4 regions of the Caulobacter sp. HJHS_5 genome follow, and region 2 is predicted to be linked to each of the others. Evidence: predicted binding sites of a transcription regulator. Region 2 holds the regulator's gene; each other region holds the start of a gene.
What was found. Region 2 encodes LexA, which represses DNA repair genes until DNA is damaged. Its sites were predicted from a motif close to ATGTTCNCNANNTGTTCT; they were not measured.
Positions count from the first base shown of each region.

Region 1: a site for LexA is predicted at 3,814-3,831, ahead of ACFLIT_RS17520 (ImuA family protein). Genes of this name have one in related genera too.
Region 3: a site for LexA is predicted at 4,812-4,829, ahead of ACFLIT_RS10075 (YifB family Mg chelatase-like AAA ATPase). Genes of this name have one in related genera too.
Region 4: a site for LexA is predicted at 3,364-3,381, ahead of ACFLIT_RS10530 (putative DNA modification/repair radical SAM protein). Genes of this name have one in related genera too.

Region 1 covers NZ_JBWZNC010000009.1:97,990-105,400, forward strand. The annotation lists gene ACFLIT_RS17510 (error-prone DNA polymerase) at 1-1,572, opposite strand, end outside; gene ACFLIT_RS17515 (Y-family DNA polymerase) at 1,569-3,107, opposite strand; gene ACFLIT_RS17520 (ImuA family protein) at 3,016-3,798, opposite strand; gene ACFLIT_RS17525 (polysaccharide biosynthesis protein) at 3,915-5,873, opposite strand; gene ACFLIT_RS17530 (ferredoxin--NADP reductase) at 6,013-6,849, opposite strand; gene ACFLIT_RS17535 (hypothetical protein) at 7,117-7,411, shown strand, end outside.
Region 2 covers NZ_JBWZNC010000001.1:486,888-494,298, forward strand. The annotation lists gene ACFLIT_RS02555 (anthranilate synthase component II) at 32-622, shown strand; gene trpD (anthranilate phosphoribosyltransferase) at 627-1,640, shown strand; gene trpC (indole-3-glycerol phosphate synthase TrpC) at 1,633-2,409, shown strand; gene lexA (transcriptional repressor LexA) at 2,562-3,248, shown strand; gene ACFLIT_RS02575 (ComEC/Rec2 family competence protein) at 3,256-5,337, opposite strand; gene gltX (glutamate--tRNA ligase) at 5,435-6,835, shown strand; gene gltA (citrate synthase) at 6,903-7,411, shown strand, end outside.
Region 3 covers NZ_JBWZNC010000004.1:353,820-361,230, forward strand. The annotation lists gene ACFLIT_RS10065 (AmpG family muropeptide MFS transporter) at 1-1,606, opposite strand, end outside; gene ACFLIT_RS10070 (response regulator) at 1,623-3,131, opposite strand; gene ACFLIT_RS10075 (YifB family Mg chelatase-like AAA ATPase) at 3,175-4,725, opposite strand; gene ACFLIT_RS10080 (tannase/feruloyl esterase family alpha/beta hydrolase) at 4,979-6,733, shown strand; gene gshB (glutathione synthase) at 6,747-7,411, opposite strand, start outside.
Region 4 covers NZ_JBWZNC010000005.1:15,835-23,245, reverse strand. The annotation lists gene ACFLIT_RS10555 (transglutaminase family protein) at 1-488, opposite strand, end outside; gene ACFLIT_RS10550 (DUF167 domain-containing protein) at 548-886, opposite strand; gene ACFLIT_RS10545 (SulP family inorganic anion transporter) at 1,127-2,353, shown strand; gene ACFLIT_RS10540 (helix-turn-helix domain-containing protein) at 2,380-2,631, opposite strand; gene ACFLIT_RS10535 (DUF983 domain-containing protein) at 2,919-3,284, shown strand; gene ACFLIT_RS10530 (putative DNA modification/repair radical SAM protein) at 3,394-4,629, shown strand; gene ACFLIT_RS10525 (UdgX family uracil-DNA binding protein) at 4,629-6,146, shown strand; gene ACFLIT_RS10520 (DUF4262 domain-containing protein) at 6,143-6,628, opposite strand; gene ACFLIT_RS10515 (N-acetyltransferase family protein) at 6,625-7,185, opposite strand; gene ACFLIT_RS10510 (histone deacetylase family protein) at 7,184-7,411, shown strand, end outside.

The DNA.
Region 1 (7,411 bases), on a different contig from region 2:
GCCGATGCTGTCGATGTCGTCCTTGTCCCACTCGATGAAGGTGCGGTCCTTCATGGCCGCGTTGCCGATCGGCACGGTCTCGTCGAGTCGCCGCTTGGTCAGCACATAACCGCCGACATGCTGCGACAGGTGGCGGGGGAATTTCATCAGCTCGGTGGCCAGGGCCACGGCCCGCTTGATCTCGCGATTGTCCGGATCGAGCCCGGCCTGGCGGATATGCTCCTCCGGCAGACCTGAGCCCCAGCTGCCCCACACGGTCTTGGCCAGGGCGGCGGTGATGTCCTCGGTCAGGCCCAGCGCCTTGCCGACATCGCGGATGGCGCTGCGCGGACGATAATGAATGACGGTGGCGACGATGGCGGCCCGGTCGCGGGTGTAGCGCCGGTAGACGTACTGCATCACTTCCTCACGCCGCTCGTGTTCGAAATCGACGTCGATGTCCGGCGGCTCGTTGCGGTTCTCGGACAGGAAGCGGGTGAACAGCAGCTTGTGCTTGGCGGGATCGACCGCCGTGACGCCCAGGCAGAAACAGACCGAGGAATTGGCCGCCGAACCGCGCCCCTGGCAAAGGATGCCCTGGCCCCTCGCCCATTCGACGATGTCGTGCACCGTCAGGAAATAGTTGGCGTAGCCGAGCTTGCGGATGAAACGCAGCTCCGTGAACAGGTTCTGGATCACCTTGGCGGGCGTCCCGTCGGGGTAACGCTTGCGGGCGCCTTCACACGACAGCTTCGTCAGATGTCGGATCGCCGTGGAGCCGGGCGGCACCGGCTCGTCCGGGTATTCGTAGCTCAGTTGCCCCAGGTCGAACTTGATCCGCTCGACCACCTCCAGGCTCCGCTCCGCCGCCTGCGGCCAGCGGGCGAACAGGCGGGCCATCTCTGCGGGGGTCTTGATATGCCGCTCGGCGTTGGCCTCCAGACGCAGGCCGGCGGTCTCGATGGTGCAGCCCTCCCGGATGCAGGTCATCACGTCCTGCAACGGGCGGCGCTCGGGGCCGTGATAGAGCACGTCGCCGGTGGCGACCATCGGGGCGCGGTGTTCGCGCGCCAGGGCGTCGAGCCGGGCGAGGCGCTTCAGGTCCTGCGCCGCATAGGCGCGATGGGCGGCCAGCCACACCGAGCCGCGCATGTCGCCGGCCATGCGGGCGAGGTCGGCCTCGAACGCTTCGTCCAGGCGGTCGGGCGGGACGACGAGCACAAGCTGCCCCTCGGCGTGGTCGAGAAAGTCACGCCAGCCGAGGTGGCATTCGCCTTTCTCGCCGCGAAGTTGCCCGACGGTGAGCAGACGGGTGAGACGACCATAGGCCTCGCGGTCGGAGGGATAGACCAGCACGCTCGGGCGACCGTCCATGAAGTCCAGCCGGCAACCAGTCAGGGGCCGCACCTTGAGGTGGTGCGTCTTGCGCGCCGTCCAGGGGCGAACGACGCCCGCCAGGGTGTTGCGGTCGCAGACGCCCAGGGCTTCCAGCCCCAGGGCCTCGGCCGTCAGCATCAGCTCCTCGGCGTGGCTCGCCCCGCGCAGGAAGGAGAAGTTGCTGGTCGCCTGCAGTTCGGCGTAGCGCACGGTCATCCGAACAGACCGTGCAGGAACCAGCGCGGCTCGCCGGCGCCGTAGAGTCCCGCGCGGAACAGCCAGTAACGGGCGCCGCTGTCGTCCTCGACCCGATAGTAGTCGCGCACCCGGTCGGGACCGACCGCCTCGATGGGCCGCCGCCACCATTCCTCGCCGATGCGTTCCGGCCCCTCGGCCCGCACCACGCGGTGCGACCGGCCGCGCCAGTTGAATTGCCTGGGCGGATTGTCGGGGATTTCCGCCAGGGCGGTGATCGGCTCGGGCCGGGCGAACAGGCGCAAGGGGCGCGGGCGGTCGGGATCCCAGTCGCCGACGGCCTGGCCATCCAAGGCCGGCTTTCGGCTGACCGCCCGCTCCGGCACGTGGCTGGCGTGGGGCTCGGCGCGCCAGACGCGGTCCTCGCCCAGGCGATTGGTCAAACGGTCGACCAGGGCCGCGAGACTGGCTTCGGCGGGCAGGCGGCCGGCGCTCTCCAGCCCGTCCTGCGCCTCGGTCAGCGCCTGCACTCCCTCGGCGAACAGGGTGACGGCCTCGATGCCGAAGCCGGGATCGATGTCCTCCAGCTTGGGCGCGACCAGCTTGGCGATGCGGGACGCCTCGCGGCCGGATCGCGACAGGCCGACGGTGCGATAGGCCGCCTGGCCGTCCAGCCGGTGGTAGCCGAAGGTGAAGCGCCGGGCGCCCAGCCCTTTCTCTTCCAGCCGGGCGCACAAGGCCTCGGCGACGTCGCGGGCGACGCGGCGGAGGTCGTCGATCACGCTGATCGGTTCGGCGAAGGCCAGGCGATGCACCCACGGCGTCGGGGGGCGGCGGAAACTCAGGGCCTCGCCGGCCAGGCCGAGGGCCTGGTCGAGCCGCAGGATCAGGGCGCGGCCGAAGCGGCGGGCCAGCGCCGCGCGCGGCTGGTCGGTCAGCCGGCCGATGCGGACCAGGCCGAGGCGCGCCAGCTGGGCGGCGTCGGCCGCCTCCAGCCGCAGGGCGGCCACCGGCAGACGTTCGAGCAGCGGCCCGTGGCCGCCGGGCGGGGCGATGGTCCACGCCGGGCCATGGTGCGACAGGGCCCAGGCGGCGCCGGCGGTGTCGGCGACGGCGGCGCGCACGGGCACGCCGTCACGCTCCAGTCGCCTCACCAGGTCGTCGAGCAGGGCGTCCTCGCCGCCCCACAGGTGGGAGACGCCTTCGATGTCGAGGAACAGGCCGTCGGGCGCGCAGACGGCCACGGCGGGGGAAAAGCGCACCGCCCAGTCGCACAGCGCCTCCAGGGCCGCCGCGTCGCCGGCCGGATCGGCCTCGTCGAAGGCGAGTTCGGGGACCAGGGCCAGGGCGTCCGCCGCCTTCTGGCCGACGAACAGGCCGAGCCCGGCCGCAGCCTCGTCGACGGCCGAAAGCCGCCGCACCCCGGCGACGGTCTCGATCAGCACGAAGGGAGAGGGGGGCGGTTCAGCCTGCGAGGCGTCGCGCCCCGGCGTGCGCTTGCGCCGCCAGGTCACGATCGGCCACAGCGGCGACCACACGCAGAGCATGCGGGCCATTGCGGGCCTCCTCCATCAGCCATTGGCCGGGGCGTCCGCCCCGGCAGCGGTCGAGCGCCACGCGCCAGCGCGCGGGGCCCAGCCCGAAGTCTTCTTCCCCGCCGGGGGCCGGGGCCACGCGCCAGCGACTGGCCGCCGCCGAGCCCGCCGCCTCGCGCCGTCGGGAAGGCGGGCCGCCGAACGGCCGACGGCGCACGACCACCCCGGTCGCCCCGCTGCGTTCGCAGGCCAGCTGCAGCCGCCGGCCGGCGGTCAGGTCCACGGCCTCCACCTCGCCGAGCGCCGCCGCCACCCCGCTCGCGCCGAGCGCGTCCTCCAGGGCCCACAGGGCCTCCGCTTCGTCCTTCACCTTGACCAGGATCAGCCGGGAGACCGGAAAACCGAGGCTGGCCAAGCCCGGCGCATGCAGGTCGTCGCGTCGCAGCACCCAGACCACCGCGCCCCCGGAAACGCTGTTCTGAGCGAGCGGGCGGGCCAGCAGGGCGGCGAAGGCGCCCGCCGCCGCCGCGGTCTCGATCTCCAGCCCCTCGCCGGCCACTTCATGCCAGGTCGAGAGCGGCAGGCCGCCGTGCGGGAAGCAGTCGTCGATGGCCGGATCGCCGAAGGGGAGCACGCGAGTCGGAGTCCGAGTCCCCGCCTCCAGGGCGGCGATCTGGGCCCGCATGGCCGCCAGGCGCATGGTGCGGGACATCGTCCGCTCATCTCCAAGTTCTCAATTTGTTCTATTAACGAATGAGCCCTGGAGTCGAGTCGATTCCGCGCGATCACATCCGCGCTACGTCCCAAGGTGACGCCGGGGGTTGACCCCTACCCCCGCGCCCCGCGCTTGCGGGTGGCCGGCGGCGGCGCGGCGACGACGGGGTCGACGCCCCGGAGGCGATCGACCAGGCCGAACAGGGCGTCGCGCAGGGCGGTTTCGCTGCCCGTGAGGGCCAGGGCTTCCAACTCCGAGAGGTCGTGGTCGGTGACCCGCTCGGCCGGGCCGACGACGGCGGCCTGGTTGACCCCCGGCGCGCAGGGGGTCTGGACCTCGTTCACGTCGACGAGTTCCTCGGTCAGCTTCTCGCCGGGGCGCAGGCCGGTGATCTCGATGGCGATGTCGCGGCCGGGCGTCAGGCCCTGCAGTTCGACCATGCGGCGGGCCAGATCGATGACGCGCACCGGCTCGCCCATCTCCAGGGTCATCACCCCCGGCTCGGTGCTGGCGTCGGCGGCGGCCATGGCGGCGGCGCGCAGCACCAGCGACACCGCCTCCGGAATGGTCATAAAATACCGCTCCATGCCCTCGTCGGTGACGGTGATCGGACCGCCGCGCTCGATCTGCCGACGGAAGATGGTGGCCACCGAGCCCGCCGAGCCCAGCACATTGCCGAACCGCACCACGCTGGTGCGCAGGGGCGAGACCTCGCGCGGCCCCTTGGACGCCGGGCTGGAGGCCTGGCGGACGATGGCCTCGGCCACCCGCTTGGTGGCGCCCATGACGCTGGCCGGCGCCACGGCCTTGTCGGTGGAGATGAAGGTCAGGTGCCCGACCCCCGCCGCCCGCGCGGCGCGCACCACATTGAGCGCGCCCAGCACATTGGTGCGCACGCCCTCGGCCGGATTGTGTTCGACCAGGGGCACATGCTTCAGGGCGGCGGCGTGGAAGACCACGCCCGGCCGTTCGGCGGCGAAGACGGCGTTAAGTCGCGCCGGGTCGCGCACATCGCAAAGCACCGAGCGCAGGGCCAGTTGCGGCCGCGACTCGGCGACCTCGCGCTCGATCTGAAACAGGGCCGCCTCGCTGCTGTCGAGCAGGATCAGGCGCTCGCAGTCGGCGGCGGCGATCTGGCGGACCAGCTCCGAGCCGATCGAACCGCCGGCGCCGGTGACCATCACCCGGCGGCCGGTGACCAGGGCGCGGCCGGCCTCCCGGTCCAGCTCCACGGGCGGACGGGTGAGCAGTTCCTCGAGGCTGATCTCGCGCAGACGGCCGACGGCCCCCGGCGCGGTGTTGAGGTCGATCACCCCCGGCTGGCGCAGGAAGCGCACGCCGTCGCTCTTCAGCCGGCCGAGCCGCTCGGAGCCGAGGATATCCGGCGGGCTGAGGAACAGGATGGCCCGCGGGTGAGCGCTGCCGGCGCTCAGGGTGGCCATCACCTCGTCGAAGTCGTCGGTCGCGCCGAGCACGCAGACGCCGCGAAGTTCGTCGCCGACATGGCGGGCGTGGGGCGTCACCACCCCGATCACCGAATATCGATCGCCGAGCGCGGCTTCGGGCGCGCGAAGGAAGGCCTCGGCGTCTGCGGCCGGGCCGACGATCAGCAGCGGCGTGCGCGCCGCCGCCGCCCGGGGCGCGGGACGCAGACGCATCAGAACGGCGCCCACGCCGCCTTCGAGCAGGGCGCGCCGCAGGATCCGCAGGCCGGCCAAAGCCAGGAAGGCGAAGATGACGGCGAGCACGAGCGTGCGGACGCTCTCCGGCGCAGCCAGGCCCAGGCGCGGCGCGACGACCGCCGAAAGGGCCGCGAACAGCAGACCGGTCGCCACGGCGGACCGGGCCAGACGCAGGACGTCCGGCACGGCGACGAACCGCCACGGCGCCCGCTCGACACGGAAGACGATCTCGACCAGGCCCGCGCTGAGGGCGAACAGGCCGCCGGCGGCGACGCTCGCGAGACCGGCGGCGCGACCGGTCGCCATGGTCTCCGCCAGCAGCCAGGCCAGGAAGGCCAGCGTCAGGTGGACCGCGAACTTCCCCGCCCGGCCGAGCAACTGGATGCGCATACGGTTCCTTCTAGCCCCGCCTGGCGGCTTAGCACGCCGCCGACGCCCTCGCCATCATCGCGGGCCGGATGCGCCGGTCAGCCGGCGAAGGTGCGCTCCCCGTCGGCGTCAGCCGGCAATGCTGCGTTCGAAGTCGGCGTCAGCCGACGAAAGCGCGCTCGATGACGAAGTCGCCCGGTTCGGCGTTGGAGCCTTCGACGAGGCCATGCGCCTCCAGCAGGGCCGCGGTGTCCTTGATCATCGCCATCGAGCCGCAAAGCATGGCGCGGTCATGCTCGGGGTCGAACTTGCCGCCCGGGATACCGAGGTCGGCGAACAGCTTGCCGCCCGAGATCAGGTCGGTGATCCGGCCCTGGCGCTCGAACGGCTCGCGGGTCACGGTCGGATAATAGACCAGCTGCGCCTTGGCTTCGTCGCCGACCAGCGGATCCTCGTGGATTTCGCCGCCGAACAGATCGCGGTAGGCTAGTTCCTGCACTTCACGCACGCCGTGGGCGACGATCACCTGGTCGAAGCGGCTGTAGGCGTCGGGGTCGCGCGCCACCGACAGGAAGGGGGCCAGGCCGGTACCGGTGCCGAACAGGAACAGGCGCTTGCCCGGCTTAAGGGCGTCGAGCACCAGGGTGCCGGTCGGCTTCTTGCCGAGCAGAATCTGGTCGCCGGCCTGAATCTGCTGCAGGCGCGAGGTCAACGGGCCGTCAGGCACCTTGATCGAGAAGAATTCCAGTTCTTCGGCGAAATGCGGCGAGGCCACCGAATAGGCGCGCAGGATCGGCTTCTTCTCGCCCAGCTCCTCGCGGGGCGGCAGGCCGATCATCACGAATTCGCCCGACCGGAAGCGGAAGGTCGAGGGCCGGGTGATGGCGAAGGAAAACAGCCGGTCGGTCCAGTGCTTCACCCAAAGCACGGTTTCGACATGGTGCGCGCCGGAAGGCGCGGCGGCGGCGGGAGCGGTGGGGGCGTCGGTGGCCGTCATCGGAAAATCCGTCGTGCTCTCAAGCAATTCGATAGGTGCGCCGCCACGGCCCAGGTCGGCGACGGCTTCTTAAGTGAGGAAGGCGCCCCCGATGTCAACTGCGCGAGCGCATTAGCAATCTTGACGTTGATTAGAAGATTTTTGCCAAAAATTTCAAAGAAAGGGGCGGGGCCGCGCTTGCGGGCCGAAAATCGCAAGGAAACGCCCATCGAAGCGGCGCAAGCTCTCACTGTCCGAAAGGACCAACAAGACCAGGGAGAGACACCTATGAACGGACGGTGGCTTGCGACCGCGACGGCGGTCGGTGTGCTTGGATTGATGTGCGGGGCGTGCGGCCAGGGCGCCAGTTCGGCGCGGGCGGAGGCGGAGGCCAAGGCGACGCTGGTGTCGGGAACGGCGGCCGCCGTCATGGGCTGCGTGAAGGTTTCGGCCGACAACGCCTGCAAGACGATGAAAGGCCCCGGCGGCGCCATTTATGACGTGACCAACGCCGGCATCGACACGGCCCGCGGCAAGGGCGTGTCCCTTTCCGGCCGCGACAACGGCCAGACCACGCCTTGCG
Region 2 (7,411 bases):
CCCAAAGAACACGGCCTGAAAGGTTCGGCCCATGATCCTGGTCATCGATAACTACGACAGCTTCACCTACAACCTCGTCCACTATCTGAACGAGCTGGGGGCCGAGACGGTCGTGCGCCGCAACGACGCCCTGTCGGTGCAGGAAGCCCTGGGCCTGGGTTCGGAAGCCGTCCTGCTGTCGCCCGGCCCCTGCACGCCGGACCAGGCCGGCATCTGCCTGCCTCTGCTGCGCGGCGCCCCGGCCGACCTGCCGATCCTCGGCGTCTGCCTCGGTCACCAAGCCATCGGTCAGGCCTATGGCGGCGACGTGGTCCGCGCCAAGGAGATCCTCCACGGCAAGACCAGCGCCATCCACCACGCCGACACGGGCATCTTCAAGGGTCTGCCCAACCCCTTCACGGCCACCCGCTACCACTCGCTCGCCGTCAGCCGCGACACCCTGCCGGACGACCTGGAGGTCACCGCCTGGACCGAGGACGGCGAGATCATGGGCTTCCAGCACAAAACCCGCCCCGTCCATGGCGTGCAGTTCCACCCGGAATCCATCGCCACCGAAGGCGGCCACCAATTGCTCGCCAACTTCCTGGAGCTGGCCGGCGTGAAGCGCCTCGCCGACGCCTGAACCCATGAGCGACGCCTTCAAGCCCCTGCTGGCCAAGCTGGCCGACGGCGCGACCCTGTCGGAAGACGACGCCGACGCCTTCTTCTCCGCCTGCCTGCGCGGCGAGCCGACCCCGGCCCAGGTGGCCGCGGCCCTCACCGCCATGCGCCTGCGCGGCGAGACGGTCGGCGAGATCACCGCCAGCGCCCGCGCCATGCGCCGCGCCGCCGTGATGCTCGAGCATCCGTTCGACGTCATCGACACCTGCGGCACCGGCGGCGACGGCCTGCACACCTATAACGTCTCCACCGCCGCGGCCTTCGTGGCGGCCGGCGGCGGGCTGAAGGTGGCCAAGCACGGCAACCGCGCCCTCTCCTCCCGCTCCGGCTCGTCCGACGTGCTGGCGGCCCTCGGCGTCAAGCTCGACGCCGGTCCTGGAGCCCAACTGAAAGCTCTGGAAACAGCCGGCATCTGCTTCCTGTTCGCCCCGGCCCACCACGGCGCCATGCGCCACGTCACCCCGATCCGGGCCGAACTCGGCTTCCGCACGGTGTTCAACCTGCTGGGCCCGCTATCGAACCCGGCCGGCGCCAAGCGCCAGGTGCTCGGCGTTTACGACCTGCGCCTGCTGGAGCCGCTGGCCCGCGTGCTCGGCGCCCTCGGCGCGACCCGCGCCTGGACCGTTCACGGCCAGGGCATGGACGAGCTGACCACCACCGGCGAGACCCACGTCAGCGAATGGCGCGACGGCGCCGTGCGCCATTTCACCATCACGCCGGAAGCCGTCGGCCTGCCGCGCGCGGCCTTGTCCGATCTCACCGGCGGCGACCCGGCCGTCAACGCCGGGGCCATCGAGGCCCTGCTCGGCGGGGCCAAGGGCGCCTATCGCGACATCGTGCTGCTGAACGCCGCCGCCGCCTTCCTGGTCGGCGACAAGGTCGAGACGCTGCGCGAGGGCGTCGAACTGGCCGAAGCCGTCATCGACGACGGCCGCGCCCGCGCCGCCCTGGACCTGCTGATCGAGGCCACCAATGGCTGATATTCTCGACAAGATCGCCGCCTACAAGCGCGAGGACATCGCCGTCCGCAAAGCCGCGCGCCCGACCGTCGACGTCTCCGAGGCCTCGCACCCGCGCGGCTTCCGCGCCGCCTTGGCCCGCGACGCCGCCCCCGGCCGGCTCGCCCTGATCGCCGAGATCAAGAAGGCTTCGCCCTCCAAGGGCCTGATCCGCGCCGACTTCGATCCGCCGTCGCTGGCCCAGGCCTACGCCGCTGGCGGCGCCAGCTGCCTCTCCGTGCTAACCGACGCGCCCAGCTTTCAGGGCGACGACCGCTTCCTCGTCGCCGCCCGCGCCGCCGTCGACCTGCCGGCCATCCGCAAGGACTTCCTGGTCGATCCCTGGCAGGTGGCCGAATCCCGCGCCCTCGGCGCCGACGCCATCCTGATCATCATGGCCATGGTCGACGACGCCCTGGCCGCCGACCTCTACGCCGAAGCCCTGCGCCTCGGCATGGACGCCCTGGTCGAGGTGCACGACGAGGCCGAGATGGAGCGCGCCAACGCCCTCGGCGCCGACCTCGTCGGGATCAACAACCGCAACCTGCGCACCTTCGAGGTCGATCTGGCCTGGACGGAAAAGCTGTCCGCAATGGCGCCCACCGACGCCCTTCTGGTCGCCGAGAGCGGCATCTTCACTCCCGCCGACGTCGCCCGCTGCGCCGCCGCCGGCGCGAGCGCCATGCTCGTCGGCGAAAGCCTGATGCGCCAGGCGGACGTGACCGCCGCGACCCGGGCGCTGCTCGCCTGAGCCTTTTTCTCTGATTGTTCTCGACGCCGATGTTCCAGGCCGACCCTTGGTAAGACGGCGTTAACCACAGAACGCCTAGAGAACGAATTCGACGTTTGCGGTTTGTTCCGCTACAGTCATCGACACAGAGATTCGCAGCGAGGGCCTTGCCGATGCTCACCCGCAAACAGCACGAGCTGCTCATGTTCATCCATGAGCGCATCAAGGAAACCGGCGTCTCGCCGTCGTTCGACGAGATGAAGGAGGCGCTCGATCTGGCGTCCAAGTCCGGCATCCACCGGCTGATCACCGCCCTTGAGGAGCGCGGCTTCCTGCGCCGCCTGCCCCACCGGGCCCGGGCCTTGGAAGTGGTCAAGCTGCCGCAGCAGGCCACCACCGCCGCCCCGCCACGCGGTCGCGGCGCCTTCACGCCGAAGATGGTCGAGAACACCGGCGCCGCCATCGCGGCCAATGACATGCGCGAGCTGCCGATCCTCGGCAAGATCGCCGCCGGCACCCCGATCGAAGCCATCCAGCATGAGCGCGACCGCCTGCTGGTTCCCGAGAGCATGCTCGGCGCCGGCGAGCACTACGTCCTCGAGGTGCAGGGCGACTCGATGATCAACGCCGGCATCCTCGACGGCGACTTCGTGATGATCCGCAAGGGCGACAACGCCAACAACGGCGAGATTGTCGTCGCCCTGATCCTCGGCGAGGAAGCCACCTTGAAGCGCCTGCGCCGCAAAGGCGCCTCCATCGCCCTGGAAGCCGCCAACCCCGCCTACGAGACCCGCATCTTCGGACCGGACCAGGTTCAGGTGCAGGGCAAGCTCGTCGGCCTGATCCGCCGTTACCACTGATCCGGCGCTAGCCGTCGTCCTCCGAGGCGGCCGCCGTCCACGGCCGGCGGCCCCTCAGCGTCTGGGCCCAGACGATCCGCCAGCCGCCCGCCGTCCGATAGAGCTCGGCCGCCCCGCCCCGGGCGAAGTCCTCGCCGGTCAACCGCAGCTTGCCCTCGCACACTGCCGGCCATTCGCTCGGCGCCGGCCCTCGTAGGCTGACGATCTCGCCTGTCTCGCACAGGCGCTCGATCTCCGCCGCCTTGGGCGTCCGCTTGCCCCATGACGCGGCCAGGGCGGTCGGCGCGGTGGTCGGGGTGCAGGCCATCCGCCCGCAGTCGAAGCCCGGGGCGGTCTCATCGATGGTCAGGCCGCGGCGCCGGCTCCACAGGTCGACGCCGAACCGGCTGACGTCCGGCCGCAGCAGCACCGCCTGCTCGCCCACCCGCACCGCCGCGCTGGCGCCGTTCGAGGCGATCCAGGCGTCGGGCGCCGGCGGCCTCGGCCACAGGCTGACGGCGAAGGCCAGCGGCAGGCCGAGCCACCGCAGCCGTCCGCGCCACAGGCAGAGCCACATCAGGCCGAGGAACGCCACCACCAGCGCCGCCGACGGCGCGCTCGCCACGGTGATCTGGGCGAACGGCGCCTTGGCGAACCAGTCGGAGATGGCGCTCATCGCGCCAATGCCCCAGCCCGCCACGGTCAGGAACGGCCCGCCCAGCCCGAACGGCTCCAGCACCGCCCCGATGGCGAGAGCCGGCATGAACACGAAGCTCGACAGCGGCGCGACCAGCAGGTTGGCGGGCAGGCCCCAGACGGCGACGCGGTTGAAGTGCTGCAGGGCGAACGGCCCGGTGGCCAGGCCCGCCACCAGGCTGGCGAGGATGCTGATCCCCAGCCAGGCCCCGAAGCCCTGGGCGATGCGGATCGGCCAGGGCACGGAGATCTCCCTGGCCGGCGTCGGCCACGCCTCCGCCAGGGCCACGAGGGCGGCGGTGGCCGCGAACGACATCTGGAAGCCGGGCGTCGCCGCCGCTTCCGGCTGCATCAAGAGGATGACCAGGGCCGCCAGCGCCAGGGCGTGCAGGCTGATCGCCCGCCGGTCGGCGAGCACGGCGAGGAACGCCACGGAGGCGGTGATCGCCGCCCGCTCGGCCGGGGCCGGCGCGCCCGAGAGCACGAGGTAGGCGCCGACGGCTCCAAGTCCGGCGACCGCCGCCCACTTCTTGCCGTCGACGCGCAGGGCCAGCCACGGCCACGCCGCGATGCCCAGGCGCACGGCGGCGAACACGAAGCCGCCGACGATGGCCATGTGCAGACCGCTGATCGAGAGAATGTGCGCCAGGCCCGAGGCGCGCATGGAGTCGGTGGTCTCCTGCGAGACCCAGGCCTCGTGGCCGGTGACCATGGCCGCGGCGATGCCGCCGGTCTCCGGCCCCATCCGCTCGACGATCCGTTGGGCGAGGCTCCAGCGCGCGGCGTTGACGCCGAGCACCCAGCGCAGGGCCGCCGTCGGCGCGGGGGCGTCGAACACCTGGGGCCGCCCCAGGGCGAAGCCGGAGCCGCCGATGCGGTCGAAGAAGGCGTCGCGGGCGAAGTCGTAGGACCCCGGCGCGGCCGGCCCGGGCGGCGGGCCGACGATGGCGCGGATGCGGACGTAGGCGCCGGGCCCGACGACCGAGTCGGCGCCGACGCTGATCCGCACGCGGTGCGGGACGGCCTCGGCCGGCAGGTCGCCGATGCGGGACGGGGCGATCAGCAGTCGCCCGCCCGAGGCGCCGGGGCTAAGGACATCGACCACCCAGCCCTCGACGATGCGCGGCTGGTCGTCGGCGGCGAGGACGGGCGCGGCGACGCTCAGGGTCCGGACCTTGCCGGCCAGCACGCCGCCGGCGGCGAAGGCCACGAGGCCGAGGGCGATGGCCAAGGATCGCCACGGCGACCAGCGCTGCGCCGCCAACGCCAGGCAGGCGGCCACGAGGGCGAGCCCCAGCACGGCCCACAGCGGCGGCTCGGCGAGCAGCTTGAGATAGGCGGCGGCGCCGAGGCCGAAGGCGACGGGGCTCCACAGCGTCCAGCGCTCGGCCTGGGCCTCGATCTCCGCGCGCACGGCGGCCCAGAGACTTGGGAGGTTAGGTTTCCACGAAAGGCCCGTGCTAAGAGGCCAGCCCTTCTGAGCCGCCCTCCCCGAACCGGTCGTCCCGCCTATGTCCTCCCCCGTCGTCACCCGCTTCGCGCCCTCCCCCACCGGCTACCTGCACATAGGCGGCGCCCGCACGGCCTTGTTCAACTGGCTTTATGCGCGCCACACCGGCGGGAGCTTCCTGGTCCGCATCGAGGACACCGACCGCGAACGCTCCACCCAGGCGGCGGTCGACGCCATCTTCGAGGGGCTGAACTGGCTGGGCCTGACCTCGGACGCCCCGGTCGTCTACCAGGCCTCCCGCGCCGACCGGCACCGCGAAGCGGTGCGACGGATGCTGGACGCCGGCCGCGCCTATCGCTGCTGGATGACGGCCGACGAGCTGGAGGCCGCGCGGGACGCCGCGAGGGCCGCCGGCCACGCCCTGCGCTCGCCCTGGCGGGACCGTGACGACGGCGACCAAGCCCAGCCGCACGTCATCCGTTTCCGGGGTCCGCTGGACGGTGAGACCGTGGTCGCCGACCTGGTGCAGGGCGACGTGCGGTTCGCCAACAAGGACCTCGACGACCTGGTGCTGCTGCGCTCCGACGGCGCGCCGACCTACAACCTGGCCGTGGTGGTCGACGACCACGACATGGGCGTGACCCACGTGATCCGCGGCGACGACCACCTGGTCAACGCCGCGCGCCAGAGCCTGCTCTACGCCGGGCTGGACTGGACGGTCCCGGCCTTCGCCCACATCCCGCTGATCCACGGCCCGGACGGCGCCAAGCTGTCGAAGCGGCACGGCGCCCAGGCGGTGGGCGACTTCGCCGAGCTCGGCTACCTGCCCGAGGCGCTGCGCAACTACCTGGCCCGCCTGGGCTGGAGCCACGGCGACGACGAGATCTTCAGCGACGCGCAGGCCATCGCCTGGTTCGACATCGCCGACGTCAACAAGGGCGCGGCCCGCCTCGACTGGGACAAGCTGGCCCACGTCAACGCCCACTATATCCGCGCGGCCGCCGACAACCGCCTCGCCGGGCTGGTGGACGGCGTGCTGCAGGGCCGCGACCAAGCGCCGACGGCCGAGCAGAAGGTGCGCATCGAGGCGGCGATGCCGTTCCTGAAAGACCGCGCCAAGACGCTGCCGGAACTGGCCGACCAGTGCGCCTTCCTGCTGAAGGCCCGGCCGCTGGCGGTCGACGACAAGACCCGCGGCCTGCTGACCGACGAAACACGGGACCGCCTCGGCCGCCTTCTCTCGCATCTTGAGACGCAAGATCACTGGGACGCCGCGACGCTGGAAGCCGCTCTGAAGGCCTTCGCGGAGGCCGAAGGCGTCGGATTCGGCAAGATCGGCCCGCCCTTGCGCGGTATCCTGACCGGCGGCTCGCCAGCGCCCGACCTGGGCAAGACCTTGGCCGCCCTGACGCGGGCGGAGAGTCTTAATCGTATACGGGACGCTCTTTCGCACCGCAGCTAAAGCGCTATAAGGCCATGCCGCATAGCGAAAGCGTGTTGCGTTTTGTGTCTACGAGGGGATTTCGGGGATGAGCGATAAGGCTTCTCTGACGATCGGCGACAAGTCGTACGATCTGCCGATCATGAAGGGTTCCGTGGGCCCCGACGTGGTCGATGTACGCAAGCTGTATGGGGAAGCGGACGTCTTCACCTACGATCCGGGCTTCACGTCGACGGCGTCGTGCGAGAGCAAGATCACCTACATCGACGGCGACGCCGGCGTTCTGCTGCACCGCGGCTATCCGATCGACCAGCTGGCCGAGCAGTCGAACTTCCTGGAGACGGCCTATCTGCTGCTGAACGGCGCCCTGCCGACGGCCGCCGAATACGCCGACTTCGAGAACACCATCACGCGGCACACCATGCTGCACGCGCAGTTCGACCGCTTCTTCGAGGGCTTCCGTCGCGACGCGCACCCGATGGCGGTGATGACCGGCGCCGTGGGCGCCCTCTCGGCCTTCTACGCCGACGCCGTGCAGGTGGACGACCCCAAGCAGCGGATGATCTCGGCCCACCGCCTGATCGCCAAGATGCCGAC
Region 3 (7,411 bases), on a different contig from region 2:
AGGTGACGTAGCCGGCCCCCATGGCGGCGGGGGCGACGCCGATCTTCGCGCCGGCGGTGAGGCTCTCGGCGGGCAGGCCGGCGAACATCGGCTTGAACAGGGCGGCGGGACCGCCGGCCTCGGCCGACTTGGCGGCGGCCTCGACGATGCGGCCCGACTGGCTGGCGATGATCTTGCCCGGCAGGGCGTAGAGCGAGCTGAACAGGGCGTATTGGGTGGCCGTGAAGCCGGAGCCCGTGAGGCTGGACATGTAGGCGATCAGGGTGGTGCCGGAGACGCCGCCCAACGCGTTGTCGACGCCGATGGCGACATAGAGCGCCGGCACGCTGTGGCCCTGGGCCGCCAGCCAGGCGAACACCAGATTGCTGAGCGGGCCGGCGAAGGCGCCGATGACCAGGGTGCGCATCAGGCCGAGTTGGCCGACCATCCAGCCGCCGAGGGCCACACCGCCCATGGAGGCGGCGACGCCGAACACCTTCCGCACCTCGGCGATCTCGGGCTTGGTGAAGCCGAGGTCGAGATAGAAGGGGTTCATGATGTTGAGCACGAAGTCGGAGACCCGGTAGACGCAGATCAGCGCCAGGATCAGGCCGGCCGCGCCGGCGTAGCGCCGAAAGAAATCCCGCAACGGATCGCCCAGCGCCGCGCCGAGATAGACCCCCGGCCGCGTGCGACGCCCCGGAGCCGGCAGGGCGGCGAGGACGATCAGGGCGCCGCCCGCCAGCACGCCGGCCAGTTGCACGAAGATCGACCAGTCCTGCCCCTTCCAGGCGCCCGCAAGGGCTTCGCCCGAGCCCGCCTGACCCAGGGCGGCGAGCAGGTTGGAGATCACCGACGCGTCGCCCGCCAGGCCCGATCCCAGGATCAGGGCGCCGGCCACGATCAGCAGGCCGCGCACGATCCATTCGATGGTCTCGCGGCCGGGACTGGCGACGACGCCCTCGGCGTGGATCGGCCGCAGGCGGTGCTCCGTCTCGCGCGGGGCGAAGATCACGCTGATCACGCCGATCAGCATCATGGCGGCCATGACGGCGTAGGCGACGTTCCAGTTGTAGGCGGTGGCCAGCAGCAGGGGGATGGCTCCGGAGATGATCATCGAACCGCGATAGCCCCAGGCGTTGGCGGCCGCCGTGGCGCCGAGTTCCTCACGCTCGGAGACCTCGATGCGCCAGGCGTCGATGACGATGTCCTGCGTGGCCGAAACGAAGCCGACGAACACCGCGAAGGCGGCCATCAGGCCAAGATTGGTCATCGGGTTGACGCTGGAGATCAGCCATAGGCCGAGCATCACCAGCGCCTGGGTGACCAGCATCCACGAGCGGCGGTGGCCGAGGAGCCGGGTCAGGCCCGGCACGGCGGTGCGGTCGATCAGCGGCGCCCAGAGGAACTTGAAGCTGTAGGACAGGGTGGCGAGGCTGAAGAAGCCGATCACCTCCAGCGACAGGCCCGCCTCCCGCAGCCAGGCCGAGAGGGTGTCGAACACCAGCATGAACGGCAGGCCGGAGCTGAAACCGAGCCCGAGGATGCACAGCGACTTGCGGTTGGCGAAAGCCTTGAGGCCGGCGAGGCCGCCGCGCTTGGGCGCCTTCGCCTCGGTCTGCGTCATCGTGGTCCCCTGAGTCTCAGGAGGCGACCTTGGCCTTCCGAGCGGGCCGCGTCCAGCGGATGAGGACCGAGCGCAGGGCGTCGGGCGTCAAGGGCTTGACCAGGAAGTCGTTCATGCCGGCCGCCAGGCAGGCGCGGCGGTCGTCGTCGAAGGCGTCGGCGGTCAGGGCGACGACGGGCGTTCGCACGCCGCGCGTCCGCAGGGCGCGGGTGGCGTCGACGCCGTTCAGCCCCGGCATGCGCACGTCCATCAGGACGAGGTCGTAGACCTGGGCCGAGAGGGCGGCGAGCGCCTCCTCCCCGCTGCCGGCGCGGTCGACCTTCGCGCCTTCACGCTCAAGCAGGGTGCGGGCCAGCAGGGCGTTGATCGGGTTGTCCTCGGCCAGCAGCACGCGGACGCCGCGCGCCGAGGCGTCCGCGACGCGGTCGTCGTCCTTGGCCGGCGCGGCGGACGCGGCGATCGGCTCCGAGAGGGCGTGGCGCACTTGTTCGGCCAGGGAGGCGCGGCGCAGGGGCTTGATCAGATAGCCGGCGAACCCGGTCGCGCGCCGGCGGGCGATCTGGCCGCGTTCCTCCGGCTTCAGCAGAACGATGGCCCGGCGGCCGGCCGGCGCGCGGAGGGGGCGGCCCCTGCCGGCGAGGGCCTGGTCGATCAGCAGCACGGCCTCGGCCGGGGCCTGGGCGACAGCCTCCTCGAGCGAGGCGAAGACGAGGGCCCGGCCGCCGCTCGCCGCCACCTGGCGAGCCGCCGCGCGGCGGACGACGACGCTGGGCGAGGCGATGGCGACGGTGAGGTCCGCCAGCGACCGGTCGCCGCCGCGCGGGGCCGGCAGGGCGGCTTCGAGCCAGAACGCCGCGCCGCCGACCTCGCCGTCCCAGGTCGCGTCGCCGACGCCCACGGCGCCGTTCATGGCCTCGGCGAGACGCGAGACGATGGCGAGGCCGAGGCCGGCGCCGCCGTGCTTCCAGTCCTCACTGGGATTGGCCTGTTCGAACGGCATGAAGATGCGTTCGCGGGCTTCCGCCGCCACGCCCGGACCGGTGTCGCACACCGAGAAGCGGACGCGGCCGCCCTTGGCCCTGTCGCAGGCGAGCAGCAGGCCGCCGGTCTGGGCGTATTTCACGGCGTTGCCCGCGAAGTTGAGCAGCACCTGGCGCAGGCGCGCTTCGTCGCCGACGATCTCGCGGATGCCCGGCTCGACCGTCCAGGCGATCTCCAGGCCCTTCTCGTGAGCGCGCGGGCTCATCAGCTCGGCCACCTGGCGCAGCAGATCCTCGGCGGCGAACGGAGCGGGATGCACCTCGATGCGGCCCTCGCCGAGGCGGGCGAAATCCAGCACGTCGTTAACGAGCCCCAGCAAGTGCTCGCCGCTGTCGCGCAGGGCGGAGACATAGGACCGCTGTTCGGCTGTCAGTCGCGTGCCGTCCAGCAGGCGCGCCATGCCCAGCACGCCGTTGAGCGGCGTGCGGAACTCGTGGCTCAGGGTAGCCAGTTGGGCGGCGGTGACGGAGCGTTCGCGCGACATGGCGGTAAGCTTACCGGCCGGGGCTTAAGAGACGGTCAAACGCCTACCAGCCGGTCAGGGAGCCTTCTCCGAAGCCGGCTTCGGCGCCGACCACCGTGCGCCGGTAGGCCAGGGCCTCGGCGATATGAAGGCGGCGGACAGCGTCGGAGCCTTCCAGGTCGGCTATGGTGCGGGCCAGGCGCAGGGTGCGGGCCCAGCCGCGAGCCGAGAGACCGCCGGCCTCCGCGGCGCGGGTCAGCAGGGCGCGGCCGGCGTCGTCGAGCGCCGCGATGGTTTCAAGGAAGCCGCCGTCGGCGCGGGCGTTGATCATCGGCGCGCCCTCGACGCCGATGGTGCGCTCGGCCTGAGCCCCACGGGCCATGGCGACGCGGCGGGCGGCCTCGGCCGTGCCCTCCTGAGGCGGCGGCAGGGCGAGATCGGCGGCGGTGACCGGCGGCACGTCGACGGCGAGATCGATGCGGTCCATCAGCGGGCCGGACACCCGCCCCTGATAGTCGCGCTGGCAGCGGGGCGCCTTGCCGCAGGCGCCCTTGCCCGAACCGCCGTGGCCGCAGCGGCAAGGGTTCATCGCCGCCACCAGCTGCACGCGGGCCGGATAGCGCACATGGGCGGCGGCGCGGGCGACCGTCACCTCGCCGGTCTCCAGCGGCGCGCGCAGGCTGTCGAGGGCCTGGGGGCTGAATTCCGGCAGTTCGTCGAGGAACAGCACGCCGTTGTGGGCCAACGACACCTCGCCGGGCTTGGCGCGCGGGCCGCCGCCGGTGAGCGCCGCCATGGTGGCCGAATGGTGCGGACTGCGGAACGGGCGGGCGCGGGTCAGCGCGCCCTTGGCGATCAGACCCGCCACCGAATGGACCATCGAGGTCTCCAGCAGCTCCTGAGCCGACAGCGGCGGCAGAAGGCCGGGCAGGCGTTGCGCCAGCATCGACTTGCCGGAGCCCGGGGGGCCGCAGAACAGCAGGTTGTGACCGCCGGCCGCGGCGATCTCCAGCGCGCGCTTGGCCGCCTCCTGGCCTTTGACGTCGCGCATGTCCGGGCCGCCCGTGGCTTCCAGAAGCTGGCCCGGCTTCGGATGACCCATGATCTGGGTCCCGCGAAAATGATTGATCAGGGCGATCAGCGAGGCCGGCGCCAGGATCGGCGCCTCGCCCGCCCAGGCCGCCTCCGGCCCGCAGGACTCGGGGCAGATCAGGCCGAGCCCCATGGCCCCCGCCGCCACGGCGGCCGGCAGACAACCGGCCACAGGCATGATGCGGCCGTCGAGCGCCAGTTCGCCCACCGCGGCCCAGCCGTCGAGCGCGCCGGCCGGGATGATGCCCATGCCCACCATCACCGCCAGGGCGATCGGCAAATCGTAGTGGCTGCCTTCCTTCGGCAGGTCGGCCGGACCGAGGCTGGCGACGATGCGCTTGGCCGGCAAGGCGAGACCGAGGCCGGTAAAGGCGGCGCGCACGCGCTCGCGGCTCTCGGCCACCGCCTTGTCGGCGAGACCGACGACGACGAACTGCACCTGGCCGCCGGTGAACTGCACCTCGACCTCGACGCGACGCGCCTCGACCCCTTCGAACGCGACCGTGACGACGCGCGCGACCATGAAATAAGCCTCCCGCCAGCCCTTGTTAAAGCCCGCACTTATCCACAAGCCGAGCACGCCACGCGGCCCAGATCAAGAACAAAAAAGGAACTTTATAAGAAAATGAAAGGAGTCAGACAGTTCGGTGACTCTCTTGAGACTGTGCTCAAGCTCCAAACAGGCGCTCACCCTTGCGCGGCGCGGCGCTTGCGGCAAGCTTCGCTTTGACTAGCGACGGCCATGGCCGAGGTGATGGGGTGATTCCGTGCATCAGATGAGATTCGCGCCGCTGGCGGCGGCCGTCCTGGTGATCGGCTGCGCCTCCGCCAAGGCGCAGCCCGTCCCGACGGCGGCGACGGACCGTGGGTCGCTCACCGCCTGCGCGGCCCTGAAGGACGCGGCCCTCCCCGTCGCCGGGACCATCGTCTCGGCCGAGCCTCGAGCCGCCGGCCCGATCAAGGGCGGCCCCGGCCAGGGGCCGGGCGACGCGCCGGCCCATTGCGAGGTCGTCGGCCGCCTGCTGGAGCGCGCGGGCGCCAATGGCCAGACCTATGTCATCAAGTTTCAGCTGCGCCTGCCGGACGCCTGGAACGGCCGCTTCTTCTTCCAGGGCGGCGGCGGCTCGAACGGCGCCATCGGCAACGCCATCGGCCCGCTGATGGGGGCCCAGCCGAGCAACGCGGTCAGCCAGGGCTACGCCGTGGTCAGCCAGGACTCCGGCCACGACAACGACGTCAACCGCGACCCGGCGCGGCAGGGCGAGGTGACCTTCGGCTGGGACGCCCAGGCGCGGGCCGACTACGGCGGGGCCTCGATCCCGCCGGTGGCGGCGACCGCCAAGGCCCTGATCGCCCGCTACTACGGCCGCGCGCCGCAGTTCAGCTATTACGTCGGCGGCTCCAAGGGCGGGCAGGAAGGCTTCATGGCCGTGCAGCGCTACGCGACGCTGTTCGACGGGGTGCTGGCCGGCTACCCGGGTTTCCGCCTGGCCGACGCCGGCGGCGTGGGCCAGATGTGGGACGCCCAGGCCATGGCCGAGGCGGCGCGGGCCATGGGCGCGACGGCGGCCGACGGCCAACCCCTGCTCAACAAGGCCTTCACCGACGACGACCTGCTGCTGGTCTCCGGCGCGGTGCTGAAAGCCTGCGACGGGTTGGACGGCCTGGAAGATGGGATCGTCGAGGCCTTCCCCGCCTGCGACACGGCACGGGTCGCCCCGGCGCTGGCGACGGTCACCTGCACGGGCGCCAAGGCCGCCGATTGCCTGGCGCCGGCCCAGGTCACCGCCCTGCGCAAGATGTTCGACGGCGCCAGGGGGCCGGACGGCCGCCTGCTCTACGCTGACTGGCCGTGGGACGCCGGCATCGCCTACCGCACCGCGCAGAGAAGCGTCAGCGGCGGCTGGCGGATGTGGAAGCTCGGCCCCTACGCCTCGCCGACCAACAACGGCCTGGCCGTGGTGCTGGGCGGCAAGTCGGCCTCGGCGGTGTTCACCTCGCCGCCGACGGCGGTGGCCGACGACCCCGGCGCCCTCACCCGCTACAGCCTCGGCGTCGACGTGGCCGAGAACGCCCGCAAGGGCCGCGTGAAGTGGGGGGCGCTGAACCAGAGCTCGGTCGACTTCATGAACGCCGACAGCGGCGATCTTTCGGAGTTCAGCCGGCGCGGCGGCAAGCTGCTGATCTATCACGGGGTCAGCGATCCGGTGTTCTCGATCAACGACACCATCGCCTGGTGGGAGAAGGTGAACGCCATGGATCGCGGCCAGGCGGCCCGGTTCGTGCGCCTGTTCCCGGTGCCGGGCATGAACCACGGCCAGGGCGGGCCGGCGACCGACCAGTTCGACGCCTTCGGCGCCCTGGTCGCCTGGCGCGAGCGCGACGTGGCGCCGACGCAGTTCACGGCGACGGCCCGGCCCGGCGCGCCCTGGCCCGGCCGCACCCGCCTGCTCTGCGCCTGGCCGCAGCAACCGCGCTATCAGGGCGGCGACACCGAGAGCGCGGCGTCGTTCCGCTGCGTCAATCCTTAAAGCGTAGCGAGCCTTAGCGCCCGGAGCGGATCGCCTCGATCCGCTCCCACATTGTCGCCGTGACGTCCGGCCCGCCGAAACGTTTCAGCTGCTGGGCGCCGGTCGGCGAGGTGACGTTGATCTCGGTCATGTAGTCGCCGATCACGTCGATGCCGACGAACAGCAGGCCCCGGCGGCGCAGTTCCGGGCCGATGATCGCGCAGAGTTCGCGGTCGCGGGCGGTGAGCTCCACCGCCTCGGCTCGCCCGCCGCGCGCGAGGTTGGAACGCACCTGGCCCTCGGCCGGCACGCGGTTGATGGCGCCCACCGGCTCGCCGTCGACCAGCAGCACGCGCTTGTCGCCCTTGCTGACCGCCGGGATGAACTTCTGGGCGATGACCTGCTCGCGGCCGATCATGGCGTGGAGTTCGAGCAGGGCGTCGAGGTTGGGGTCGTCGGCCTTCAGCCGGATCACGCCCGAGCCGCCGCCGCCGTAGAGCGGCTTCAGCACCATGTCGCCGTGGCGGGCGCGGAAGTCGTAGATCGCCTCGACGTCGCTGGTGATCAGGGTCGGCGGCTGCACGCCCGGGAAGTCGGTGACGAACAGCTTTTCGGGCGCGTTGCGCACCTCGGCCGGGTTGTTCACCACCAGGACCTTCGGGTGGACCTTCTCGAGGAAGTGGGTGGCCGTGATGTAGG
Region 4 (7,411 bases), on a different contig from region 2:
GCCGTGCGGGCGTTGTAGCCGAACTGGGCGTGGATGTCGGAGTTCAGCCGCATGACGAAGTCGAGGGCGGTGTCTTCCGGGCGCAGCTTGCCGCGCGCCCAGCGCAGGACGGCGTCGTGGGGGTCATCCTCCGCCGGGGCCATGAAGGGCTCGAGGACGAGGCGGTCGGCGCGGTCGTAGACGATGGGCAGGACGGATCGCGGATCGTCGAGGGTGAGCGGGGCCAGCGGGGCGGGGAAGCGCTCGATCAGCAGGCGGCTCGTCACCACCAGGCTGGAGGCCTGCCCCATGGGCTGCAGCCAGCAGACGCAGTTCCCGAGGGCGTCGTAGACCCAGCGAGTCTGACCGCCTGGAGAAAGCTCCAGCGAGGCGCTGACGATGCGGATGGCGTGGCTGTCGCGCGGGCGCAACAATAGGCGGTGCGGGCCAAAGCCGACCGGTCGCCCGTAATCGTAACGGGTTTCGTGCAGGATGGAGAGGCGCGTCACAGTGACCGCCGAACGTCATGGGGCGAGGAGGGTTCCGAAGGCGCGAAGCGTCGGTTCGACTAAAGCAGCGAGGTCTGTCGGAAGACGGCGGGCAAGGTCTTGGGCGCGGTGATCCTCAGCTGCTTGTGGATGCTCGTGCGGCCGAAAACCACCTCGATCGCCGAGGGAGAGACATCGAACTGCCGTGCCAGGAAGCGGACCATGTGATCCGTCGCGCGTCCCATCTCGGGGCTCGCGGTGACGCTGACCTTAAGCTGCGCGCCCTTGGGCTTGCCGATCGCGTCGCGGCTGGCGCTCGGCGTCCCGAGGATGTTGACCACCAGCGTGTCGCCTTCCCACCAATGGAAAGGGCCGTCGGCGCCGGTCGGCGAGCGGCCCTTGGCGTTCCGCCCGGTCAAGCCGCCTCCATCGCGCCGGGATGCCGCCGAACCATGCAAAACCTCCACCGGCGACGCAGCCGATCCCAAAGCGGGGAGCATCTTTTTATGTCTACAGGCAATTTATTGACCTATAAATAGATGTTTTGTACATCACCTTGATGCTTCCATCCACCCTGTTGCGCGCCGCCTGGGCGCTGCTCGGCCATGCCTGACGGCTCGTCAACCGCGCACCTCTATCGGCCGAAACTCGCGACGATATTGCGCGAAGGATACGGCGCCGGCGACCTGCGCGCCGACATCGCCGCCGGGCTCACGGTCGCCGTCGTCGCCTTGCCGCTATCTATGGCGATCGCGGTCGCCTCGGGGGTCACGCCCGAGCGCGGACTCTACGCCGCCATCGTCGGCGGGGCGCTGGTCTCGGCGCTCGGCGGCAGCCGGGTGCAGATCGGAGGGCCGGCCGGGGCGTTCATCGTGCTGGTGGCCTCGACGGCTGCGAGCCTGGGTCTGCCCGGCCTGCTGACCGCCGTCCTCCTGTCCGGAGCGATGCTGGCCCTGCTGGGGTTTCTCCGTCTCGGCTCGCTGGTGCGGCATATGCCACACGCCGTGACGGTGAGCTTCACCTGCGCCATCGCCGCGGTCATCGCCGCCAGCCAGCTGAAGGATTTCGGCGGCCTGCGCCTGTCGGGGCCGGAGCCCGGGGAGTTCTTCCCGAAGCTGGAAGCCCTGGCCAGGGCGGCGTCGAGCATCAACCCGTGGGCTCTTGGATCGGGATTCGGCGTCGTGGCGATCATCCTCGGCCTGCGCAGGCTGAGGCCAGGCTGGCCGGGTATGCTGATCGCCGTCGTCGCGGCGTCGGCCGCCGCCTGGGCCTTGGGCCTGCCGGTGGAAACCATCGGCAGTCGTTTTGGCGGCATACCGCGCGGCCTGACCGCGCCGGCCCTTCCGCCCCTGGACACGGCCACGGTCCTGCGGGCTCTGCCCGCCGCGATTTCCTTCACCCTCCTGGGCGCGGTCGAGAGCCTGCTGTCCGCCAAGGTCGCCGACAGCATGACCGGACGCCGGCATCGCTCGAACATGGAGCTGGTGGCTCAGGGCGTGGCCAACGTCGGCTCGGCCGTGTTCGGCGGCATTTGCGTCACCGGCACCATCGCGCGAACGGCGACCAACGTGCGGGCCGGGGCGCACAGCCCGGTGTCGGGCATCCTGCACGCGCTCTTCCTGCTGGCCTTCATGGTGGTCGCCGCGCCGCTGGCCGCCTACATCCCGTTATCGGCCCTGGCCGGAGTGTTGCTGGTGGTCTGCTGGACCATGGCCGAGAAGGCGGAGTTCGCCAGACTGCTGAAGTCCTGGCGAACGGCCGTGGTGGTGCTCACGACCTTTGCGGTCACCCTGCTGCACGACCTGACCAGCGGGATCGTCGCCGGCTGCGTGCTGGCCGCGCTGCTGGCCTTGCTGCGCCGACCGGTTCCCGAAGAAGGGGCGTGACGCCCAGGCGGTCGCCGCGCCCGATGTCAGCCCTTTTCGATCAGCCGCACGCCGCGTCCCTCGCCGGCGCTGCGGGCGCCGGGGCCGATCAGTTCGACGCCGCCGGCGTTAAGGGCGCCGACCACCTTCTCCAGGCTGTCGACCACCGCGCGCACCGATCCTTCCGACGATTCCATGCGCTGGACGGTGGGGAGCGAAATCCCCGCGCGCCGGGCCAATTCCTTCTGGTCGATGCCGAGCAGCGCTCGGGCCGCCTTCATCTGCGCGCCGGTGATCATTCGCCGATCTATCGTGATGCGCCGCGCCTCTACAAGCCCCTTGCCGACGGCGGCTTTCCCGATGGCCCGAGGGCGCGCCGCAAACGCCGGGAGGCGGCCCAGCGCCGGGCTACATCTCAAGAATGATTTCAAGGCCGGTTGTATTGATGGTTGACACATCAGGAGGCCGGATCGGACAAGGACCCGTCGAAGCGTCATCCGCGGGCGATCCCGCCACGACCGGCGCTTGAGGGGCGCGCCTGCCGGGTCGATCCGGTCTTTGGCGCCGAGCCGAAGGAGATCCGCCCATGGCCGTCCATCCGCTGGTCGCCGGCCTGCGATGCCGCTGCCCGAATTGCGGAGAAGGGCCCCTGTTTCGCGGCTTCCTCAAGGTCCGCGAGCGCTGCGTGAGCTGCGGGGCGGACCTCACGCAGGCCGACTCCGGGGACGGGCCGGTGGTCTTCATCTTGCTGATCGTCGGCGGCATCGGCTGTTTCGGGCTGCTTTTCACCGAGGTGGCCTTGCGCCTGCCGGTCTGGATCGAACTGGCGATCTGGCTACCCGTGATGGCCGTGATGACCCTGGCCGCGATACGGCCGTTCAAGGCCGTGCTGATCGCTCTGCAGTTTCACAACCGGGCGTCGGAGGCCGGTCGCGGCGATGAACGGCCCTGAGACTCCGAAGTCGGGGCGGTGAGACCGGACGGGCGCAAAAGGGCTATGGAAACTTAGCCTTAGCGAGATTTCGCTCGACGGAACAAATGAAGAACAATAGGGTCCCGTCATGGCCCTGTTGGACCTCAAGCGCAAGCTCGCCATCCTCTCCGACGCCGCGAAGTACGACGCCTCCTGCGCCTCGTCGGGGGCGGCCAAGCGCGACTCGATGGGCGGGCGGGGGATCGGTTCGACCGAGGGCATGGGCATCTGCCACGCCTATGCGCCGGACGGGCGGTGCATCAGCCTGCTGAAAATCCTGCTGACCAACTTCTGCGTCTACGACTGCGCCTATTGCATCAACCGGGTGTCTTCGAACACGCCGCGGGCGCGGTTCAGCGTGCAGGAGGTCGTCGACCTGACGCTGAACTTCTACAAGCGGAACTACATCGAGGGGCTGTTCCTCTCGTCCGGCATCATCCGCAACGCCGACTATACGATGGAGGCGCTAGTCCGGGTGGCGAAGTCGCTGCGGCTGGACCATGACTTCCGCGGCTACATCCACCTGAAGCTGATCCCCGAAGCCTCGCCGGCTCTGGCCCTGGAGGCCGGGCTCTACGCCGACCGGGTGTCGATCAACATCGAGCTGCCGAAGGACGAGAGCCTGCAGGCGCTGGCGCCCGAGAAGCAGGCCGGCGACATCAAGCGGGCGATGGGGCGGGTGCGGCTGGCCATCGAGGACACGACCGAGACTAAAGCCACGCGGGCCAAGCCGCCGAAGTTCGCCCCAGCCGGGCAGTCGACGCAGCTGATCGTGGGGGCCGACAGCGCCGCCGACGGCGACATCCTGGCGCGCAGCGAGACGCTGTACGGGGCCTATCAGCTGCGGCGGGTCTATTATTCCGCCTTCAGCCCCATCCCGCAGTCGTCGTCGAACCTGCCGCTGAAGCGGCCGCCGCTGATGCGCGAGCATCGGCTGTACCAGGCCGACTGGCTGATGCGGTTCTACGGCTTCACCCGGGCCGAGATCGCCGATCCGGGCGAGAACCTCGATCTGACGGTCGATCCGAAGACCGCCTGGGCGCTGAAGAACCGGGGCGACTTTCCGGTGGACGTGAACACCGCCGACCGCGAGCGGCTGCTGCGCACGCCGGGGCTGGGGACCCGGGGCGTCGACAAGCTGCTGGCCGCGCGGCGGCACAAGCGGCTGACGCTGGACGATGTGGCGCGGATCTGCGGCAACGTCGCGCGTTCGAAGGCCTTCGTCGTGGCCGAGGGTTGGTCGCCGCGCGCGCTGACCGACAGCGGCGGGCTGGACGCGGCGGTGCGGCGGGCGGAGCCGGCCGAGCAGCTGAGTCTGTTCTGATGCGGCTGGTGCGGCTGGCGTCCGAGATCGACTTCGACGGCTGGCGCGCGGCGGCGCGCGGGCTGCGCCAGGAGGGCGTGGGGCCGGAGGAGGTGCTGTGGAGCGTGGATGCCTCACAGTTCTCCCTCCCCCTTGATGGGGGAGGGGCAGGGGTGGGGGTGACCTCGGCGGATCAGCTTGAACTTTCGGGTGTGGCTGAAGCTCAGCAGTCACCCTCACCCCTGCCCCTCTCCCATCAAGGGAGAGGGAAATCGTTTTCCGTGCCCCGCACCTTCGTCGACCTCGCCGGCCTCGCCATCCTGCACCGCTCGCCGGACAGGTTCGCGCGGCTCTACAGCCTGCTCTGGCGGCTGCAGCGGGAGCCGCATCTGATGGAGGTGGCGTCCGATCCCGAGGTCGCCAAGCTGGGCGAGATGGCGCGGGCCGTCTCGCGGGCCAGCCACAAGATGAAGGCGTTCGTGCGCTTCCGGTTGATCGAGGGGACGGACCCGGAAGCCTACGCCGCCTGGTTCGAGCCGCCGCACCGGGTGGTGGAACTGACCGCGCCGTTTTTCGCGCGGCGGTTCGCCAACATGGCCTGGTCGATCCTGACGCCGGACGCCTGCGCCCACTGGGACCAGACGCTGCTGACCTTCACACCGGGGGCCGACCCAGCCGACGCGCCGGGCGAGGACGCGCTGGAGGCGGCGTGGACGACCTACTACGCCTCGATCTTCAATCCGGCGCGGCTGAAGCCGAAGATGATGCAGAAGGAGATGCCCAAGCGGTACTGGAGCAACCTTCCGGAAGCGAAACTCATTCCGGAGCTGATCGCCCAGGCTGAAAGGCGAACCGACCTCATGGTGGCCGCCCCGCACGTCCAACCCTCGACCCGCGCCCTGAAGGCGCAGCTGCGCCGCCAACGCGACGCGACCTATGACGACCTGTCGCCGGACACGCTGGAGGGCGTGGCGGCGGGCGTCCAGCTCTGCGAGCGTTGCCCCCTGTACAAGGACGCGACCCAGGGCGTGCCGGGGGAGGGGCCGAAGTCGGCGCGGCTGATGTTCGTCGGCGAGCAGCCGGGGGACCAGGAGGATCTGGCCGGGCGGCCGTTCGTGGGGCCGGCGGGGCAGGTGTTCGACCGCGCCTGCGCCGAGGCCGGCGTCGACCGCGCGCGGGCGCTGGTCACCAACGCGGTGAAGCACTTCAAGCACGAGCTGCGCGGCAAGCGCCGCATTCACAAGACACCGGACCGGGGCGAGGTGCAGGCCTGTCGCTGGTGGCTGAACGCCGAACGGGCGATCGTGCGGCCGCGGGTGATCGTGATGCTGGGCGCAACGGCGGCCTATGCGGTGACCGGCAAGCAGACTCCGATCGCGGCCAATCGCGGAGTGGTGCTGCCGCTGAGCGAGGGGGCGAAGGGTGTGGTGACCTACCACCCGAGCTTCCTGCTGCGCCTGCCGGACGAGGCTGCGAAGAAGAAGGCGTACGCGGCGTTCGTGGAGGACCTGCGGTTCGCGGCGGGGTTGGTGGGTTAGGAAGTTCGACGCGCCGTCAGGTCAGGTTGCGTCAGATGAAAACTATCGTCCGGCGGAAGCTCCCACGAGAAGCGTCCCCGACGGTCCGGCCAGAAGAGTTGGAGGCAGGGGACTTCCAGCGACCCGTAGAACCATTGGGTCCAGCCGATGAAGTCGCCGTAGTAGCTTTTGGCCATCGGTTTCAGGATGACCGGATAGCCTTCCAATACGTCCAAAATGATCCTGTCGGTGGGCAACCACCCGCTTTCCGATAGGAGGCGGTCAATATTGCACAACACCTGATGTCCCACCTTGCCAGGTAGGAAGGTGAAAACCTCCGGACGACCGTGCCTTAGCCAGAACCCCGTGCTGTAGGCAAACCCCGGCCCTTCGTCGTCATCCTCGACCGTAGTGGCGGCCCAACCGAACTTGCGCACCTTGTCGAGGAAGCTGCGTTCGCCGTCGTCGAGTAGGTGGTCCGGCGTGTCGAGTTCCGTTCTCATAGTGCTCCCGCTTCCCGCCGCATCGCGAACTCCCGATCAATCGTCTCGCCCACCGGGTAGTCGAATTCGCCCATCTTCTCGAAGCCGTAGCGGGCGTAGAAGCGTTGGGCCCGGTGGTTGAGGGACCAGACGCCGAGCCAGACGGGGCGGCGGTCGGCGGCGAGCCAGGCGAGGGCTTCTCGCATCAGGCGCGGGGCGAGGCCGGCGCCCTGGGCGGACCGGGCGACATACAGGCGGTGAAGTTCGACGGCGTCGGGCTCAAGTCCGTCGACAGGCAACTCGCTGGGGCCGGCGAGGCAATAGCCGACCGGCCGGCCCGCTGCGTCCTCCGCCATCCAGATCGCCAGCTCGGGATCGACCAGCCATTCGGCGTAGGCGGCGGGCGAGTGGCTCTTGGCGATGAAGGCTGTGATGTCGGCGTCGGAATAGGGAATGCCGAAGCCGCGCACGAAGGTGTCGAGGAACAGTTCGGCCGAGAGGGCGGCCAGGGGTTCGGCGTCGTCGGCCGTCGCGCGGCGGATGGCGATTTCACCGGTCTGGGGTAGGCTGTCGGTCATGGCCTTCGCCCTCTACACCCACCCGGACATGTTCGACCATCGTCCCGGCGAGGGGCACCCCGAGCGCCCGGAGCGGCTGGGCGCGGTGGTCGATGCGTTGCAGGACGACGCGACCCTGGACTTCGAGGCGCGCGAAGCGCCGGTCGTCGACACGGCCGACCTGGAAAGGGTGCATCCGGCCGCCTTCGTGAAGCGCGCCCTGGCCGCCGCGCCGCATTCCGGACGG